3 regions of the Shewanella zhangzhouensis genome follow, and region 3 is predicted to be linked to each of the others. Evidence: predicted binding sites of a transcription regulator. Region 3 holds the regulator's gene; each other region holds the start of a gene.
The links. The regulator LexA, encoded in region 3, represses DNA repair genes until DNA is damaged. The targets are predictions, from matches to a motif close to TACTGTATNNNNATACAGTA.

Region 1 (5,098 bases), 1.6 Mb from region 3:
TGCCCCCGTGGGATTTATTTCGGCAACGGGGGTGAGAATCTTGTCACTCTCTGGTAGAATCGCGCCGATTCGAAAAGCCACCCGGAAAACGACCTTCCATGGTTTGGATTGATTACGCCATTATTTTTATTATCGGACTGTCCACCCTTATCAGTCTGATCCGCGGCTTCGCCAAAGAAGCCATGTCTTTGCTGGTGTGGTTTGCTGCCTTTTTTGTCGCCAGCCAATTCTATGAAGATCTCGCCGTTCACCTGACTCAGCTGCAGGATGAAATGCTTCGTAACGGCGTGGCCATTGCTATTCTCTTTGTGACCACCCTTATCCTCGGCGCCCTGGTGAATTACATCCTGGGCCAATTGGTGGCCAAAACCGGTTTATCGGGTACCGACAGACTCCTGGGTCTGTGTTTCGGTGCCTTGCGCGGCGCACTGATTGTCAGTGCGATTTTGTTTTTCATGGATGCCTTCACCGGCGCTCCCAACACCCCCTGGTGGAAGGAGTCCCGACTGGTGCCCGAATTCGGGGTTGTGATCCAGTGGTTCTTCCACTATCTGGAAAACACCTCAAGCTTCGTACCCAAAATATAAAAATTAGCTAAACAACAGAACATCTTAAAAGAGGACACTCTCCCATGTGTGGTATCGTCGGAATAGTTGGCCATTCCTCGGTTAATCAGACCATCTATGACGCACTGACAGTGCTTCAACACCGTGGTCAGGATGCAGCCGGGATAGTCACGGTAGACAATGACGCGTTCAGGCTCCGTAAGGCTAACGGACTGGTGCGTGATGTGTTTGAACCCAAACACATGCAGCGCCTGCAGGGTAACGCCGGTATCGGCCATGTGCGTTATCCCACCGCCGGGAGCTCCAGCTCCTCAGAAGCCCAGCCTTTTTACGTTAACTCGCCTTTTGGTATTTCTCTGGCCCACAACGGCAACCTGACCAACACTCAGGATCTGTCGGCTCGCCTCAAGCAGCAGCGTCGCCACGTGAATACCACGTCGGATTCTGAAGTGCTGCTGAACCTGCTTGCCGACGAGCTGCAGCAAGTGCAGAGCGCCCATCTGAGCGCCGATCAGGTGTTTGATGCCGTGGCCAAGGTGCACGCCCAAACCCGTGGTGCTTACGCGGTAGTGGCCATGATTGTTGGCGAAGGTCTGGTGGCTTTCCGTGACCCCAACGGCATTCGCCCGCTGGTGCTCGGTAAAAATGAAACCGCCACCGGCACAGAGTACATGGTGGCCTCAGAGAGTGTGGCCCTGGATGCCGTGGGTTTTGAAGTGATCCGCGATGTTGCGCCGGGCGAAGCCGTATACGTCACCCTCGACGGTCAGCTGTTTACCCGTCAGTGCGCCGAAGCACCGCTGTATTCTCCCTGTATTTTCGAATTCGTTTACTTTGCCCGTCCAGACTCCACCATCGACAAGGTGTCTGTCTACGCCAGCCGTGTAAACATGGGCGCCAAACTGGGTGAGAAAATCAAGAAAGAATGGTACGACAACGACATTGATGTGGTTATCCCCATTCCTGAGACCTCCTGTGATATCGCACTGGAAATTGCCCGTGTGATGGACCTGCCTTACCGTCAGGGCTTTGTAAAGAACCGCTATATTGGCCGTACCTTTATCATGCCTGGTCAGCAGGAGCGTAAGAAGTCAGTACGCCGCAAGCTTAACGCCATCAACACCGAGTTCAAGGGTAAAAATGTGCTCTTGGTGGACGACTCCATCGTGCGTGGTACCACGTCTGAGCAGATCATCGAAATGGCCCGCGAAGCCGGTGCCAAGAAGGTGTATTTTGCCTCGGCCGCACCTGAGATTCGTTTCCCCAACGTGTACGGCATCGATATGCCCACCTCCAATGAGCTGATTGCCCACGGACGTGATGCGGATGAAATCGCCAAGCTGATTGGTGCCGACGGTATCATCTTCCAGGATCTGACTGATCTGGTTGAGGCCGTGCGCATGGAAAACCCTGAGATCAAGCGCTTTGAAACATCGGTATTTGACGGTGATTACATCACCGGCGACGTGACTCAGGCGTACCTCGACCACCTCACTCAGCTGAGAAACGATGATGCCAAGGCAAATCGTAACAGCGACGTGGGCACGAATCTCGAGCTGCACAACGTGTGTCATCCATAATCAGTTACGCCCGGGAGGGTAGCTAGCAGATTACGGTGAATCAAAACCAGCACTCAGGTGCTGGTTTTTGTTTTTGGGGAATTAATAATTCATACCTACAGGGCCCTGGCAAAACACAGCAGCCAAATGGCAAATAGGCTGGTCATACCCAGCTGCGTCAAGGGCGTGGCCCGCAGATAGTTTACCCCAATCGCGCTTAGCGGCAGCATGACCCATGGCAGGTGAGCCGGAGGAAGGCACAGCGCTAATCCAAGGGTTAACAAGACTGCATATAGCAGCCATTGATGGCGAATAATTGAGACTGAACTTTGCATAGTCAAATCCGGGATGGAGGATATTGGTCATTTGAACTTTGATGAGAATTATTCTCAACTAAATTTACACTGGCTCAGGGTAAATCTGACCTTGGCGTTAAGTCGCCGGGATTGCGCGTTGCGTCCGCAGGGGATTTTCGCTACATTTACTGTGAATTCATCCAGTACTCTAAGTTCGAATAGCCTGCCATGATCCTCTATATCGCCGAAAAACCCAGCCTCGGCCGCGCCATTGCCGAAGTGTTGCCCAAACCCCATAAAAAGGGGGATGGCTACATCGAGTTGGGCAACGGCGATTGTGTCACCTGGTGTATCGGCCATCTACTGGAGCAGGCCGAACCTGACGCGTATTCTCCCGAATACAAGCAGTGGCAGCTTGCCCATTTGCCCATCATTCCCGACGAGTGGAAACTCATTCCCCGAGGTTCGGCCAAAAGTCAGCTGGCAGTGGTAAAACGTCTGATTAAGCAGGCATCTTCTCTGGTTCATGCAGGGGATCCGGACCGCGAAGGACAGCTCCTGGTGGATGAAGTGATTTCCCATGCCAACGTTTCTGCGTCCAAACTGGCATCCACCCAGCGTTTATTGATTTCAGATTTGAACCCCGACGCGGTGCGCCGCGCACTGGGGCAGCTTCGCAGCAATAAGGAATTTGTGCCGCTTGCAACATCGGCATTGGCGCGCAGCCGCGCCGACTGGCTCTATGGCCTCAATATGACCCGGGCTTATACGCTTCAGGGGCGAAAGGTGGGGTATGCCGGTGTCTTGTCCGTTGGTCGGGTGCAAACCCCATTGCTGGGCCTGGTGGTGCGCCGGGACCTGGAAATTGAGCATTTTGAGCCCAAAGACCACTACGAGGTGCTTGCGCACGTCACCACAGACAAGGGCGAGTCTTTTTGCGCCAAGTGGCATCCCAGCGAGGCTTGTCAGCCATACATGGATGAAGAAGGGCGGGTGCTTTCACGCCGCCTTGCAGAAACCGTGGTTAACCGCATTGGCGGTAAGCCTGCACTGGTCGAGCATGTCAGCCATAAAGACAAGAAGCAGGCGCCGCCTTTGCTGTATAGCCTCTCGGCGCTGCAAATTGATTGTGCCAAACGCTTTGGTATGAGTGCCAAAGAGGTGCTGGATACGGCCCAGAGCCTGTATGAGCGTCACAAGCTGATTACCTATCCCCGCTCAGACAGCCGTCATTTGCCTAAAGAACAGCTCTCATTGGTGCCCGATGTGGTGGCAGCTATAAGCACCAACGCTCCTGAACTGTTGGAGGGGGCGCCGCCACCCAATTTGCAGCTGGTGTCCAAAGCCTGGGATGACAGCAAGGTGGACGCCCACCACGCCATAGTGCCAACGGGTAAACGTGCGGCGCTGTCGCAGCTTAACCAGCGGGAGCGCCAGCTTTATTTGCACATTGCACGGCAATATTTGGCGCAGTTTTATCCCCATCGCCTTCTGGCAGATACCGAGATACAGCTCATTATCGAAGGCGGCAGCTTTATCGCCAAAGCGTCGGTTGAGAGAGCCGCAGGTTGGCGGGTGTTGTTTCAGGGACGCAATACCGAACAGGACGAGGGAAGAGAGCTACAAGAGACTGATGCCAGCCAAAAGACGCCCCTGCCAGCCCTGAATAAGGGCGATATAGCCCAGTGCAGCCATGGTGAGTTATTGGCAAAGCAAACCCAGCCCCCCAAACACTTTACCGATGCGACCCTGCTCAGTGCCATGACAGGCATTGCCCGTTATGTGAGTTCACCGGACATTAAACGCATATTGAAGGACACGGATGGCCTTGGCACCGAAGCGACCCGGGCCGGGATCATCGAACTCCTCTTTAAACGTGGCTTTTTGGTGCGTCAGGGTAAAAGCATCGTGGCATCCCAAGCCGGGCGGGGCCTAATTGCCAGCTTGCCTGAGGTGGCCACCACAGCGGATATGACCGCCCTGTGGGAGCGTCAGCTCAGTGATATCTGCCAACGTCAGCTGTCCTATAAAGGCTTTATGGCACCACTGGTGTCGGAACTTGAAAAGTTGATTGAGCAGGCCGCTGCCAGTTTGCCCACCGCGCTGGCCGGCGTGACGGCGACAGGGGCCAAACGCGCTTTTAAAGGCAGAGCTGGCAATGGGAAAGGGCGTGCGCCCGGGTCAAGTGCTGGCAGAGGTCGAAAAAGCCGTGCAAGCCAAAAAGGAAAGGCTACAACCTGAAAGCCCAGGCAACGCCAGCCAGATAGCCGATGTGAACTGAAGAACCCAAGAGACGATGTTGAGTGTACGCTGGGATTCATAGCGCATTCACTTCGGTATGAAGCTGGTGCAAGACGTAATCTGAGTGGGGATAAAAATACAGTAGCTTTTCAACACCCAATCCCGAAAGGCACTTTCTGCACTTTCTGCACTTTCTGCACTTTCAGAACTTTCTGCACTTTCAGAACTTTCTGCAGTTTCCGCGCTTTCTGCTCTTGCTCTCACAGTACAGTTCAAGGGCAATCAGAGGGACACTGGTAATGGCTCAGCGGCTGCGATATTGATTGGTCTCGGGGTTGTAATCGAAGTCAGCCAGTTTGGCGTCCAGTTCAGCTTCCGGCATTCCCAGTTCGTACAAAAGCGATGCCTTGTCCGGGCACTGTAAGCGGAGCTTTTC
Region 2 (5,098 bases), 1.5 Mb from region 3:
ATCCAGCGTCCCAAGCGGTACGGCTATCCAGGAGGAGTCCGGTTGAATACCGCCCACGATGGCGATATCGATGCCTTTGTCGATAAGGTCAACTACCTCGTTTTTTTGGGTGATATGCAGCCTGATACCCGGATATTCCCGCCGAAACTCGTTGATGGTTTTCATAAAAATCATCGAGATGATGGAGATGGGGGCGGCAATACGCAGCGTGCCTTCGAGCGGGTCTTCGCCATCACCATAAAGGGCGTCCACTGCGCTCACCAGGGATTTGTAGCGCTCGTAAAGCGCCATTCCTTCCTCGGTGAGGCGAATTTTGCGGGTACTTCGCATCAATAGCTGACGACCGCGGTTTTCTTCCAGGCGGGATAATTTGCGGCTGACGGTTGCCACAGGCATCGAGAGACGATCCGCCACCGCAGACAGGCTACCGGCGTCCACCAACTGCACAAAGAGGTAAATCAATTCAAGTTCGCTACCCGGATGCTCTCTCATGCCGTTTCCCGCCGTTAATCATTGATATGCCTGCGACCAAGGACCAATGGTCAGCTCGCATCATGATATGCTAATTTGCCTGCCAAGCCCCACTGCAAAGGGGGAAATTGTGATCTGCCGAGGCCCCTGCTGTGATGTTCAACCTCCTCATTCCGCTGCTCGCTGTTGTTGCCGTGATGATTGCGGGCGCTGCCAGCTCCAGACTCCTTCCGGGCTGGTTAGAGCGTTTTCTCAATCAATACGTGTACTACCTGGCATTTCCGGCCATCCTGTATGTGAGCCTGGCCAATACTCCCATTGAAGAAATTCTCAACCCCGGATTTGTGGGGGGTTATCTGCTTGCGATGGTGGTGACCTATGTATTGGTGCAGCTGTGGTCACTGAAACATGAAAAGGGACAAACCCGTCCAGCGAGCCTGCGAGCCCTGTCGGCCACCTTCGGCAACACCGCGTTCATCGGTATCCCCGTGCTGGCGATGCTGTTTCCGAACAATCCGCAGGCACTGATGGCTGCTGCGCTGGCAAGCCTTTTATCAGTCTTGATGTTTGCCGTTACCGTGGTGCAATTAAGACTCGCTACCCAACCTCTGACCGGCATGGCACGGTTAAGCCTTGCGCTGCGGGTGGTGACCAGAAATCCTGTGGGCATCGGCTGTGCCCTCGGGGTATTGGCCTCGGCGATGCAGTTTTCACTGCCTTCGATACCGGATACCCTGGTGACATGGATAGGTAAAAGCTCCAGTCCCTGCGCGCTCTTTGCCATTGGCATAGCGCTGGCCCGCTCCATGCGAGAGCCGGAACAAACTCAGACGGGCGTGCCCTTCTGGCACGTAAATCTGGCAAAACTGGCTTTGCAGCCACTCCTGGTATGGCTACTCTTCAGTTGGTTGGGGGTGGGTGCGCAGCTGACCGTGATGGGCGTGCTGCTTTCCGCCATGCCCACTGCCGCCAGCGTTTACCTGCTGGCCTATCAGGATAAAACCCTGGAAAAGCAAATCGCCCGGGGCATAGTGGCAGGTACGCTGCTGACGGTTTTCAGCTTGCCGCTGCTGACGATGGGATTAAACCTGATATCTCAGTAGCCAAAAATTTTTCACGTCGGGGTTGCGGGACGATTTACTGTACAAAAAATCAGTATATACTGTTTATCAATACAGTACTTTGATTGCTAATCACACAGGATTGCCGTCATGCTTTGTCAGCTCAGCATCAATAACTTTGCCATTGTTCGCTTTCTGGAATTGGACTTCCGTCCGGGTATGACCAGTATTACCGGTGAAACCGGTGCCGGTAAGTCCATCGCCATTGATGCTCTGGGGTTGTGCCTGGGTAACCGCGCAGATTCCGGTGCCGTGCGCCCCGGTGCCAGCAAAACCGAGGTCAGCGCCCGCTTCTCTCTGGATGATGTGCCCCTGGCCCGGCGCTGGCTGGAGGATAACGATCTTGAGCTGGACGACGAATGTATTCTCAGGCGCACCATCACTGCCGATGGCCGTTCGCGGGCCTACATCAATGGCAATCCTGTCCCCCTGTCACAGCTCAAATCCCTTGGGCAATATCTGGTGGGGATCCACGGCCAGCATGCACACCACGCCCTCTTAAAAAATGAACACCAACTGACACTGCTGGACAGCTACGCCAACCACCGCATGCTGCAGGAGTCAGTCGCCAGCGCCTACCAGCGCTGCCGTCAGGTCGAAGCTGAATTAAGGCAGCTCGAGCAAAGCCAGCAGGAACGCATTGCCCGCAAACAGCTGCTGCAATATCAGGTTGAAGAATTGGACGAATTTGCCTTGATGGAAGGAGAGTTCGAACAAATCGAGGCCGAACACAAACGCCTCGCCAATGGCACCGCCCTGATTGAAGACTGTCAGCACACCTTGTCGCTGCTCAGTGAATCCGATGAAGGCAATATTGAGTCGCTGCTAAACCGAGCCTTATCACTTGCTGCAACCCTGGAGTCGCTCGACCCAACCCTGGCCCCCATAGGAAATATGCTCAATGACGCCCTTATTCAGGTGCAGGAAAGCAGCAGCGAACTTGGCCGTTACCTGTCCAACCTGGAGCTGGACCCGGAACATTTTGCCTATCTCGAAGAGCGACTCTCCAAAGCCATGACCCTGGCACGAAAACACCATGTTGCTGCCGATAAACTGGCTGCACATCATCAAGAGCTTGCCAGGGAACTGACTGGATTGGACTCCGATGAGGCACAGCTGGATGAACTGAAGCAACAGGTGCAAACCAGCAGGGAAGCCTATCTCAGTCACGCGCAGAAGCTCAGTCAAAGCCGTCTTCGCTATGCCAGGGAGCTGGATAAACAGGTCACCGCCTCCATTCAGGAACTCAATATGCCAAAGGGTAAGTTCACCATTGAGGTGAGCTTCAACGACAAGCAAATGAGCGCAAATGGCAGTGACAGTGTAGAGTTTTTGGTGACCACCAACCCAGGCCAGCCTCTGTCTCCATTGGCCAAGGTTGCCTCGGGAGGTGAACTGAGCCGCATTGGACTAGGCATTCAGGTGATTACCGCGAAAAAGGTCTCAACCCCCACACTGATTTTTGACGAAGTGGATGTGGGTATTTCAGGCCCAACTGCGGCTGTGGTTGGCCGAATGCTCCGCTCCCTCGGTGAAGCGACACAGGTATTTTGTGTCACCCACTTGCCCCAGGTTGCCGGTAATGGCCATCAACATATGTTTGTGAACAAATCCAGTAAGGGCGGACAAACAGAAACCTCGATGAAGCCGCTGGATAAAGACGCACGGATACAGGAACTGGCGCGCTTGCTGGGTGGCGATACCATTACCGAGAATACTCTCGCCAATGCCCGCGAACTGCTGCAAGGAACGTAAGCAAGACTTTCCAATAAATATCACCAACTAATCAATTGGATAGCCTTTAAACTCACCATAGTGTCACGCCCGGATGACAGCGAGTTATCCGGGCAGATGCACCGCAAATGATCCACATCAACATCCGTAAGCCGTCTCGGTCATAAGCTGCGAGCATTTGTTGGGCAATCGCCTTGCCCCTTCGCGGCGGATAACTTATGACTTCTATTTCTCAAAATCTGGGCCAGGCATACAGTGAACAACTTCCCAGCCTGGGACAAAGCCTTTGCGACATCCTGTGTTTTTTTGGTTTGAAGCGCCTCTATGGGGTCGGCGGCGATTTTGTGGCAAACCTTATCAATGCCCTCGATGGTCCGCTGCAGGTACTGCCTTCCAGTAACGAAATGCACGCCGGATTCAGTGCCTGTGCACAGGCTGAGCTGACCGGTTTGGGCGCCTGTCTCACAACCTACACAGTGGGAAGCCTGCCCTGTGTCAGTGCCGCGGCTCTCGCCCGTACCGAGGGCCTGCCGGTGATTTTCTTATCTGGCGCCCCCGGTGAAAATGAAATACACGGCCATGCCCTGCACCATACTGTGCACCCGGGGTCTGGCTGGCATACCGACCTCAATGCGGCGCTCAATGCCTTTAAGGCACTGGGAATTCGAGCCGAGCGGCTGCAGGGACAGCGCCATCAGGGACAACCCAATGTGGCAGCCGCAAGGTTTTTTGAACTTGTGTGCGAGGCGGTGCAAACCCGCCAGCCCGTGTATATCGAAGTGCCGCGGGATCTCGTTAAACAGCCAACACAGAGCCTGCGACTTCCCCAGAATCTTGATGAGTTAAATGCCACGACCCGGCTGGATCTGGCAGGCGCAGGACTCATCGCCGACGATATTTGCAGTCGTCTGGTGAGAGCCAGGCATCCCTTGGTCTATCTGGGGGAGCGCCTGCGAATGAACACGGCCTTGCTTCAGCGTATTGTGCATTTTTGCCAGCGCCTGGGGCTGCCCTACGCCACCAGCTGGTTTGCCAAGGGCATGGTCGATGAGTCTCATCCCTTGTGCATGGGGGCATATAATGGGGTATTCAGCCAATGCCGTGGCCAGGCATATATCGAAGAAAACGTGGATTACGTGCTTGAGTTTGGCACCGCCATCTATGACTCAGACACCAACAATGCCTTCGCCAGCGGCACCCATGCCATCGACACACATCCAAATAAGACGCTGCTGAAAGGCACTGCCCGCTGGGAGTTGGATTTACAGGCGGTGATGGACGCACTGGAGATGGCTAACCTGCCGATACGTAACCTGGCTCTGTTCAATCAGGATAAAGACCTTTTCGAAGCACTGGCTCCTGATACCTCATCGCCCCTGGGATATGCCAACCTTGCAGAGGCCATCAACCAATTTCAGCGCGCAGCCGGGAAGGACTTTATTCTGGTACCTGAGGTGGGTAACGCTCTTTTCGCGGCCTTTGCTTTGGAAGCCAGGGGCTCAGATGTGGGCCGCAGTTTTCTCGCCAACCCCTGGTATGCAGCTATGGGCACCAGCCTGCCCTACGCCCGAGCCATCGCTGACGAACTCAATGGCAAAGGAAGCCCACAGCCGATACTCTTGCTCACCGGCGATGGGGGTTTTAATTTTCAGTGTAATGAGTTGATTAATCTTCAAAAACAGAATGCGAACCTCATCATTTTGTATATGCGCAACAATGTCTTTCACCTCGGTAAGTGCGGTGACGCCCCCATTTACGCCTGCAACGATCTC
Region 3 (5,098 bases):
AACAACTCGGCACGGATCACCATGGCCATGGCGCCACCGGTCAGGAACATAATAAAACTGAACCAAAGGTAGAGTGTGCCTATATCCTTGTGATTGGTTGTTAATATCCAGCGCATTATGCCCTTGGCCGGGCCATGATGGTGTTCGTCATGGACGCCCTGATGGGTATCGTGGGTCGTGGTTGTCATTATCGTTCCCCTACTTTCCATGATTGTTTACGTCGGTGGCCTGAACGTTATCGCCGGTGTTGTTATCCCAGGCGTTACGTTCATAGGTCACCACCGCAGCAATGTCCCTGGCAGACAACATTGAGCCAAAAGCCTGCATCGCGGTCCCGGCTTTGCCGTGAATGACTATGTCGAGGTGATTGGCGATGGGGCCGGTAGCGATTGGGCTTCCCTTGAGGGCGGGAAACGCACCGGGCAAACCGGCACCATTGGCTTGGTGACACGCCGCGCAAGAAGCCATGTACACTTGCTCACCACGGGCCATCAAAGCGTCCATCGACATGGGCTCGTCGGATGAAGGCTCGTCGGCAGTAGGTTCGGCAACTGGAGGAGCTTCGGTCGATGTCACGGCTGCACTGACGGGTGTCGCTTGGTCAGCTCCCTGCATCTCGGTCTGGGCTGCGGGAGCGCCGTTACTGCCATGGGCGTTAACATCAGAGGCCTGCACTGTGTCACCTGTATTGTTGCCCCATGCATTACGCTCATAGGTCACAACAGCGGCAATCTCTGTGGCAGACAACTGCTTGTTGAATGCCTGCATGGCTGTGCCGGCTTTGCCGTTGATAACGATGTCGAGATGCTTGTCGACAGGACCCATGGCAATGGCACTGTCCTTAAGGGCGGGGAATACGCCGGGCAGGCCCATACCATTGGGTTGGTGGCAGGCGGCGCAGCTGGCCATGTACACCTTTTCACCCTGCGCCATCAGTTCTTCCATGGAAAGGGTTTGGTTCAATGCCGCAGCGGCTTGGGCAGCGGCGTTGCTTGCCAGTTGCTTCTGGTTTTCAACCCAGGCGTCAAACTCTGCTTCGGGCAATACCTCAACCACTATGGGCATAAAACCGTGGTCTTTACCGCACAGTTCGGCACATTGGCCGCGGTAAATGCCGGGTTTATCTATCCGGGTCCAGGCCTCGTTGATAAAGCCCGGATTGGCATCTTTTTTTACGGCAAATGCAGGCACCCACCAGGAGTGAATGACATCGTCGGAAGTCATCAAAAAGCGAACCTTACGGTTGGTGGGCAGCACCAGATGCTTATCCACTTCCAGCAAGTAGTGATCGCCTTTTGCTTCGGCGCCTTCTATTTGACTTCTGGGGGTCGCCAGGATGCTGTAAAAGCCGAAGTCGTGGTCGAAGTAATCGTAATGCCACTTCCATTGGGAGCCGGTGACCTTGATGGTCAAGTCGGCGTTGGAGGGATCTTCCATGGCGATGAGGGTCTTGGTTGCCGGAATAGCCATGGCAATCAGGATCAGAAAGGGCACCAGAGTCCACGCGATTTCGACCTTGGTACTTTCGTGAAATTGGGCGGCAACGGCCCCTTTGGATTTGCGGTGGTTTATCATGGCGTAAATCATGGCGCCAAAAACCACTACACCTATGGCACAGCAGATGTACAGGATAGTCATGTGCAGGCCATAGACCCTGCCACTTATCTCAGTAACACCTTGTGTCATGTTGAGCGGCATATCAGCCGCAAGGATGGGCGGGGCCATAAAAGCCGCCGCGAAACAATACAACCATTGCTTCACAAGACATCTCCTCTGTCAATTGCATCAAGCAACTACAAAGAAGAGTCACACAGTAAGTCTCTGCTCTATGCAAACTCTTCGGTTCCCACAAAAAGCAACGATGACTTCAAAGTGCGTTGGCGGTTGGTATCTTATTTAATGAACTACAGCTTTGTTCACCACACTTGCACCTACAGCTGAATATATCGGTCAAATACACAATATCCATGGCGCAAGCCTCAGATACTGCGACGACATAATCGCCCGGATATAACAAACAAATCGTTGTTAACCTGAACTACATTACTTGCAGTTTAAATATTGATCAAGATCACTTTATTTTCTAATTATCTGAAAAAATTATCGAAAAAAAGCCCCGATAACGGGGCTCAAAGGGATGAGGAGATGATCAGTGCAGCGGAGAGGCACTGCGAAGGGGGTGACTTAACTCGGGCCTAACAGTAAAAGCGTTGGCCTGTGAGTGAGCATTTACATTTTCAAAAATGACACCCAATGCCACGGCATTTTTGGCTACCAATGCCAATCTGCGTTTATCTCTGGGATCCAGTTCGTTGGTCCAGCACAGTACGGCGCTTGAGGTACCGTTGGTTAGGGCCTTTTCCATCGCCCACAGGGTTTCAAATTCGTCTTTGGCATGCACCAGCAGCACACGGTCCATGCGCACACCAGCCTGTGCCAGAGTGGATTTGAGTCCGATGTTGGGTGGGCTGATAAGCACTATCCATCGGCCCTCAAGACTGAGGCGTGCGAGCTCTGGGGCGAGCTGCTGTATCTCTTGGCGCCCCTGGGATTGAGTGCTTTGGGTGATCACCTGAGATGCGGGGCAAACATCTTTGGCGGCGGAATCTGTCCACAAGCCGGGATGACGGGGTGCGTTACCAATCAGCTTGTTCATAACCAGTCTCCATTACGGATAACGCCCACGGCCAAGCCTTCGATAGTCAGACTTTGGCTGGCAAGATCCACTCTGATAGGGGCGAACGCCTCGTTCTCTGCGTGCAAGAACACCACATTGCCTTGTTTCTCGAAGCGTTTTACCGTGACATCATCTTCCACCCGGGCAACGACAACCTGGCCGTTTCGTGCCTGGTTCATCTTGTGCACTGCCAGCAGGTCTCCGTCGAGAATACCTATGTCTTTCATACTGTCGCCGCGAACGCGCAGCAGAAAATCGGCATGGGGGCGGAACATGGCAGGATCGACCTGATAATACTGCTCCACATGCTCTTGGGCGAGAATGGGCTCACCGGCAGCCACCTGACCTATCAGGGGCAGCCCCGGGTCTGGCTGATCTTCCAGCTCATCACCCGCCAGTCTGATACCTCGCGAGGTGCCGGGCATAATCTCAATGCAGCCTTTTTTGGCAAGCGCTTTAAGATGCTCCTCGGCGGCATTGGCACTTTTAAAGCCGAGTCTGGATGCAATTTCTGCCCGTGTTGGGGGCATGCCGGTTTCGGCGATGTTGCGTTTGATTAGGTCCAGGATCTCGGCCTGGCGAGGCGTCAGCGGTCTCATGGTCATTCCTGTTTTTCTATACAGTTACTGTTAGTATATACAGTATTTTCATCAGCGCAAGTATTAACCATTTTTCAGATTATTGGCTAATGGCTGCGGCTGTCTGATATTCTATTGCGCTATTGATTGAAGCCAGGTTCCCAATATCAGCATGTCAGCACACGAGTCTTTTTGGTTTAAGTCTTTGCGTTGGATCCAGAAGCAGTTGGTACACACCATAGTGGTACCTCAGGATCCCTTCGCCGATTTGAATCTCGATCCCTCCCGCCCCTTGGTTTACGTCATGAAAACCGAGTCAGTGAGCGATATTGCTGCGCTCCATGAGGTGACCGGCAAGTTGGGGTTACCCAGCCCATATCAGATGCTGGAAGTCGATGGAATCAAGACCCCACGGGTCGTGTGTCTGGAGGGCAGAAAGCCGCTGTTTGGCAAACGTGACAGCAATGAGCCTTTTTTGCAGACTTTCCAGCAACTGCTGGCTTTGCACCGTCAGCAGCAAGAGCTGGATATACAGCTGGTGCCTGTAAGTCTTTACTGGGGGCGAACCCCGGGTAAAGAAGATGACACTATGCGTGCAGCAGTGCTTGAGCGGGAAGATCCGACCTGGCTGCGTAAATGTTTGATGATTTTATTCCTGGGTCGCCATAACTTCGTGCAGTTTTCCCGTGCTGTGTCGCTGCGTCATATGGCCGATGAACATGGCACAGACAAGCGCATTGCCCACAAGCTTGCCCGGGTGGCGAGGGTTCATTTCCGCCGTCAGCGTAAAGTGATGACAGGGCCTGTGTTGCCCAATCGTCAGGCCATGTTTCATGCACTGCTGAAATCCGACAACCTGAAAAAAGCGATTGCCGAAGAAGCCGCCAGCAAAAAAATCTCTGAAGAAAAGGCCCGTGAAACCGCCATTCAATATCTGGATGAGATTGCAGCCGATTACTCCGACAGTCTGGTGCGCATCGCCGAGCGCTTCCTCACCTGGCTGTGGAACAAGCTCTATAAAGGCATCAGCATCAAGGGCGCCGAACAGATTCGCCAGTTGCACCATGACGGCCATGAGATTGTGTATGTGCCTTGCCACCGGTCGCACATGGATTATTTGCTGCTGTCTTACATCCTTTATTACGAAGGCATGGTGCCGCCCCATATCGCTGCCGGGATTAACCTGAATTTCTGGCCCGCCGGCCCCATGTTCCGCCGTGGCGGCGCCTTCTTTATCCGCCGCAGCTTCAACGGCAACAAGCTTTACACCGCAGTATTCCGCGAATATCTGGATCAGCTGTTCGCCAAGGGATACTCGGTGGAGTACTTCACCGAAGGTGGCCGCTCCCGAACCGGCCGTCTGCTGGCGCCCAAAACCGGCATGCTGGCCATGACATTGTCTTCGGTTATCCGCGGAATTGAGCGACCAGTGACCCTAGTGCCCGTGTATCTGGGTTATGACCATGTGATGGAAGTGGCTACCTATCACAAAGAGCTGTCGGGTAAGAAAAAAGAAAAGGAATCCGTATGGCAGGTATTTGGGGCCATACGCAAGCTGGGTAACTTTGGCCGTGGCTATGTGAACTTTGGCCAGCCCATCACCCTGCAGAACTTTTTGACCGAAAAAGTCCCCAATTGGCGTGAAGAAGTGGGAGAAGATCCAGAGCAAAAACCGTCCTGGCTGACCCCTGTGGTGAATGCGCTCGCCAATCGGGTAATGACCCGCATCAATGATGCCGCAGCCGCCAGTTCTGTCACGCTTTCCAGTATGGTGTTGCTGGCCTCGGAGCAAAATGCGCTGGAGCGCAACCAGCTGGAGCGCCAGATTGATTTGTACCTGAGT

Region 1: a site for LexA is predicted at 2,608-2,627, ahead of K0H63_RS11995 (DNA topoisomerase III). Genes of this name have one in related genera too.
Region 2: a site for LexA is predicted at 1,632-1,651, ahead of recN (DNA repair protein RecN). Genes of this name have one in related genera too.

Annotation. Positions count from the first base shown of each region.
Region 1 is NZ_CP080414.1:2,753,626-2,758,723, reverse strand. Features, by position in the region: gene K0H63_RS12005 (CvpA family protein) at 99-587, shown strand; gene purF (amidophosphoribosyltransferase) at 632-2,146, shown strand; gene K0H63_RS11995 (DNA topoisomerase III) at 2,650-4,662, shown strand; gene K0H63_RS11990 (DUF4250 domain-containing protein) at 4,967-5,098, opposite strand, start outside.
Region 2 is NZ_CP080414.1:1,281,052-1,286,149, reverse strand. Features, by position in the region: gene K0H63_RS05560 (LysR family transcriptional regulator) at 1-492, opposite strand, end outside; gene K0H63_RS05555 (AEC family transporter) at 627-1,574, shown strand; gene recN (DNA repair protein RecN) at 1,683-3,347, shown strand; gene K0H63_RS05545 (thiamine pyrophosphate-binding protein) at 3,545-5,098, shown strand, end outside.
Region 3 is NZ_CP080414.1:4,303,706-4,308,803, reverse strand. Features, by position in the region: gene ctaD (cytochrome c oxidase subunit I) at 1-188, opposite strand, end outside; gene coxB (cytochrome c oxidase subunit II) at 199-1,761, opposite strand; gene K0H63_RS19015 (cell division inhibitor SulA) at 2,150-2,656, opposite strand; gene lexA (transcriptional repressor LexA) at 2,653-3,276, opposite strand; gene plsB (glycerol-3-phosphate 1-O-acyltransferase PlsB) at 3,428-5,098, shown strand, end outside.